Regions from separate parts of the Anaerobacillus sp. ABA4_114 genome, predicted to be linked through region 2. Evidence: a T-box and tRNA genes for the amino acid it is inferred to sense, from the RefSeq annotation. Region 2 holds a T-box; the other holds one or more tRNA genes.
The links. A T-box is a leader RNA that pairs with one kind of tRNA and senses whether it is charged. The one in region 2 lies ahead of tyrS (tyrosine--tRNA ligase), so its partner is inferred to be a tRNA-Tyr.
Positions count from the first base shown of each region.

Region 1: it has a tRNA-Tyr gene. The T-box ahead of tyrS (tyrosine--tRNA ligase) is inferred to sense a tRNA for this amino acid. The anticodon was not compared.

Region 1 covers NZ_JBSWUM010000001.1:3,748,844-3,751,200, reverse strand. The annotation lists rRNA gene rrf (5S ribosomal RNA) at 83-199, shown strand; tRNA gene ACXAEY_RS19410 (tRNA-Asn) at 210-284, shown strand; tRNA gene ACXAEY_RS19405 (tRNA-Ser) at 286-377, shown strand; tRNA gene ACXAEY_RS19400 (tRNA-Glu) at 393-467, shown strand; tRNA gene ACXAEY_RS19395 (tRNA-Val) at 507-582, shown strand; tRNA gene ACXAEY_RS19390 (tRNA-Asp) at 590-665, shown strand; tRNA gene ACXAEY_RS19385 (tRNA-Met) at 689-765, shown strand; tRNA gene ACXAEY_RS19380 (tRNA-Phe) at 887-962, shown strand; tRNA gene ACXAEY_RS19375 (tRNA-Thr) at 967-1,042, shown strand; tRNA gene ACXAEY_RS19370 (tRNA-Tyr) at 1,114-1,198, shown strand; tRNA gene ACXAEY_RS19365 (tRNA-Trp) at 1,206-1,279, shown strand; tRNA gene ACXAEY_RS19360 (tRNA-His) at 1,299-1,374, shown strand; tRNA gene ACXAEY_RS19355 (tRNA-Gln) at 1,381-1,455, shown strand; tRNA gene ACXAEY_RS19350 (tRNA-Gly) at 1,464-1,538, shown strand; tRNA gene ACXAEY_RS19345 (tRNA-Cys) at 1,549-1,623, shown strand; tRNA gene ACXAEY_RS19340 (tRNA-Leu) at 1,650-1,739, shown strand; tRNA gene ACXAEY_RS19335 (tRNA-Leu) at 1,772-1,856, shown strand; gene ACXAEY_RS19330 (DsbA family oxidoreductase) at 2,259-2,357, shown strand, end outside.
Region 2 covers NZ_JBSWUM010000001.1:3,464,202-3,466,558, reverse strand. The annotation lists gene hemH (ferrochelatase) at 32-964, shown strand; T-box leader at 1,142-1,362, shown strand; gene tyrS (tyrosine--tRNA ligase) at 1,417-2,357, shown strand, end outside.

The DNA.
Region 1 (2,357 bases), 280 kb from region 2:
AATTTCCCTTGAAAAATGACGAAATATATTGTAATATATATCTTGTCGCTAGCAATCACACGAATGTGCGAGCTGTTAGAAGTCTGGTGATGAAGGCGAAGAGGTCACACCCGTTCCCATGCCGAACACGGAAGTTAAGCTCTTCAGCGCCGATGGTAGTTGGGGGCTCTCCCCCTGCAAGAGTAGGACGTCGCCAGGCTAAACATTATTCCACAGTAGCTCAGTGGTAGAGCTATCGGCTGTTAACCGATCGGTCGTAGGTTCGAATCCTACCTGTGGAGCCATGGAGAGCTGTCCGAGTGGCCGAAGGAGCACGATTGGAAATCGTGTAGACGGTCAACGCCGTCTCGAGGGTTCGAATCCCTCGCTCTCCGCCAGCTACATACTAGATTGGCCCGTTGGTCAAGCGGTTAAGACACCGCCCTTTCACGGCGGTAACACGGGTTCGAATCCCGTACGGGTCACCATTTCTAAAGAAGCATTCATATAGCAACATTTTACTCTGTGGAGGATTAGCTCAGCTGGGAGAGCATCTGCCTTACAAGCAGAGGGTCGGCGGTTCGAGCCCGTCATCCTCCACCATTTCAAAGGTCCCGTGGTGTAGCGGTTAACATGCCTGCCTGTCACGCAGGAGATCGCGGGTTCGATTCCCGTCGGGACCGCCATTTTTACTCAATTTTAATATCGTCGCGGGGTGGAGCAGTTCGGTAGCTCGTCGGGCTCATAACCCGAAGGTCGCAGGTTCAAATCCTGCCCCCGCAACCAAAAAAATTCCACTACGTCGAATAAGCATCTTAGCTGAATTTTAATTGTAGCCCTTTAGGGCAACCTAAACACTTACTATATGCTAGATCTTAATAACGTAAAAGCGGAATGTTTAAAACATGGCTCTGTAGCTCAGTCGGTAGAGCAGTGGACTGAAAATCCACGTGTCGGCGGTTCGATTCCGTCCGGAGCCACCATGTTGCCGGTCTAGCTCAATTGGTAGAGCAACTGACTTGTAATCAGTAGGTTGGGGGTTCAAGTCCTCTGGCCGGCACCATTTTTCCTGAAAAGGTATCAATTCCCATTGTTTTTATATATAGTATATATTACAATGATAATTGTCTATTCGGAGGGGTAGCGAAGTGGCTAAACGCGGCGGACTGTAAATCCGCTCCCTCAGGGTTCGGCGGTTCGAATCCGTCCCCCTCCACCATCTTGATAGGGGTATAGTTTAAAGGTAGAACAGAGGTCTCCAAAACCTCCGGTGTGGGTTCGATTCCTACTACCCCTGCCAATTAAGATTTAAAATAATGGCGATTGTGGCGAAGTGGTTAACGCACCGGATTGTGGTTCCGGCATTCGTGGGTTCGATTCCCATCAGTCGCCCCATTATGTTGGGCTATAGCCAAGCGGTAAGGCAACGGATTTTGATTCCGTCATGCGCTGGTTCGAATCCAGCTAGCCCAGCCATATTAGTTGCGGAAGTAGTTCAGTGGTAGAACACCACCTTGCCAAGGTGGGGGTCGCGGGTTCGAATCCCGTCTTCCGCTCCATTTTTATAACGGCGGCATAGCCAAGTGGTAAGGCACGGGTCTGCAAAACCCTTACGCCCCGGTTCGAATCCGGGTGCCGCCTCCAATCTTCATATTTTTTAAAAAAGTCCTGCCGGAGTGGCGGAATTGGCAGACGCACAGGACTTAAAATCCTGCGGAGGGTGTACCTCCGTGCCGGTTCGAGCCCGGCCTCCGGCACCATTTACTTTCCGAAATTAAAAAATTGTCTTTATGCCGGTGTGGCGGAATTGGCAGACGCGCACGACTCAAAATCGTGTTCCGTGAGGAGTGTCGGTTCGAACCCGACCACCGGTACCAGTTACATAGTTGATACTTAAACGTCAGGATTTCTACAGTGTAGAAGTCTTTTTTTATTGTCTCAAACTAAAGATCGGGGACAGTCTCTTCTACATGTTGTCTCTTCATTAAGTGAAAACTAGAGTCTGCGATAGCTAATGTCTACTCCATTGGAAGGAAGAAAGGATGTTTTCATTATTCATTGTAATGGAAAGCCGTATGACTTGTTGTTCGAGGAACTATCTTCTTTGGATAAGGCGTTTAGGGAGCTTGACGCATTCCATGAGGCCTTCGTTTTGATGCCTATTAGGTGGTAGTCCAACCAAGCCTGAACGAAAGGCCTAATGAGCGAATCATTATCCCTCTATCTGCGAAAAATGGTACACTGATGGTAATTCGTTAGCTAAGAAAGAGTGATAAATCATGAAAGTAGAAATTTGGTCTGATTTTGTATGTCCTTTTTGTTATATAGGGAAAAGGCGCTTAGAAACCGCGCTTCAATCCTTTCCACATCGCGACGAG
Region 2 (2,357 bases):
TAATCCTTAAATTTGGAAGGGGAACACATTCATGGCAAAGAAAACAATGGGTCTTCTTGTGATGGCATACGGTACGCCATACAAAGAAGAAGATATTGAACGGTATTATACACACATTCGTAGAGGTAGAAAACCAGCCGACGAACAGCTTCAAGATTTAAAAGATCGTTATAAAGCGATCGGTGGTATTTCACCTCTTGCTAAAATTACTGAGGACCAAGCTTACGGACTAGGTGCTCATCTGAATGAAATTCAGGATGAGATCGAATTTAAAGTATATATCGGTTTAAAACATATCGAACCTTTCGTTGAAGATGCAGTTCAGCAGATGCATGAAGATGGCATCGAAGAAGCAGTAAGTATAGTACTAGCACCACATTTCTCAACGTTCAGCATCAAGTCATACAATGGACGTGCGAAAGAAGAAGCAGAGAAAATTGGTGGACCAACGATTACATCTGTAGAGAGCTGGTACGACGAGCCGAAGTTTATTTCCTACTGGGCTAAACGTATCAAAGCGATCTTTGATGGCATGTCTGATGAAGAGCGTGAGAAGGCAGTCCTAATCGTATCTGCTCATAGCCTTCCAGAAAAAATCATCGCAAACGGTGATCCATATCCAGATCAGTTAAAAGAAACGGCTGACCTAATTGTAGAACAGTCAGGAGTTAAGAACGTTGCGATCGGCTGGCAGAGTGAAGGGAATACGCCGGATCCATGGATTGGACCTGACGTACAAGATCTTACGAGAGACTTGCACGAAAACCACGGCTACACGTCGTTTGTGTACGCACCTGTTGGTTTCGTAGCTGATCATTTAGAAGTGCTATTCGACAATGACTATGAATGTAAAGTCGTGACAGATGAGATCGGTGCAAACTACTATCGACCAGAAATGCCGAACGCAAAAGATGAGTTTATCGATGCGATGGCAACAGTGGTTCTAAAGCAATTGAATCAATAACGAGATCAGCGGTCTTAGACCGCTGTTTTTTTATGTTCGGAAAGAAAAGTAATATTCGTATTCAAAGCTTGGTGTTATTTTAAGGTTATGGTAAAGCGAGTACGTACTGTTTCATCTTTTTATAAATAAAACAATTGACAATACCTTTTATTGAAGCTAAAGTTATTAAAATAAATGAAACAGGCGAAGAAGAGGATGCAGTAGCGTTATACGATGTGTAGTGTCAGAGAACCAGTGGTTGGTGCGAACTGGTACAGCGTATTCGTGAATTACCCCTCAGAGTCTTTCTGATGAACAACGTAGTAGTCAGAAACGGTGAATTCCGTTATCGTAATTGAGCTGAAAGACACGAGTGTCTTTAATCAGGGTGGTACCGCGTGATAAGCCACGTCCCTACTTAGATGTAGGGGCGTGGCTTTTTTGCATAAAATGAAAACAGGAGGTCGAAAGGAATGGGCATGATCGAGAAGTTAACGAATGAACAACGAAAGGAAATGGAAAGGCAGTATGCGGTCTATACTCACGGAACGAGCGAAGTCGTTCCTTTGGATGAACTGAAGGAAAAGATTGCAAAATCGATCATCACAGGCCGCCCGTTGAAAGTAAAACTAGGCCTAGATCCATCAGCACCAGATGTCCATATCGGACATACGGTCGTTTTAAATAAACTCCGTCAGTTTCAAGAAAATGGACACATCATTCAGCTTATCATCGGAAATTTTACTGGTAAGATCGGTGATCCGACTGGAAAATCGGCGGCGAGGGTACAGTTAACGGATGAAGAAGTAAAGAGGAATGCGCAAACCTACCTCGATCAATTTGGAAAGGTAATCGATCGAAGCAAAGTAGAGCTTTTTTATAATGCATCATGGCTTTCGGAACTAAAATTTGAAGATGTCATCGAACTAGCAGGTAAGATTACTGTCGCTAGATTGATCGAGCGAGATGATTTCGAGAAGAGAATCAACTCAGGTAAGCCGGTATCTCTACACGAATTCTTTTACCCTCTTATGCAAGGGTATGATTCCGTGCATCTCGAAAGTGACATCGAGCTAGGTGGAACCGATCAATACTTTAATGTTTTGATGGGAAGGCATTTACAGGATCAATTTGGAAAAGAAAAACAGGTAGTGTTGACGATGCCGCTATTAGAAGGATTAGACGGCGTAGAGAAAATGTCGAAGTCCAAGGGGAATTACATTGGGATTGCAGAGAAGCCGACAGACATGTATGGAAAAGCGATGTCGATACCAGATGAACTCATTTCAAAGTACGTCGAACTCATCACAGATCTTGAACTAGAGGAAAAGGTTTCGATTCGAACAAAGCTCAAAGATGGAACCCTGCACCCTAAGGAAGCGAAAATGCATCTTGCTAAAACCATCGTCACGAT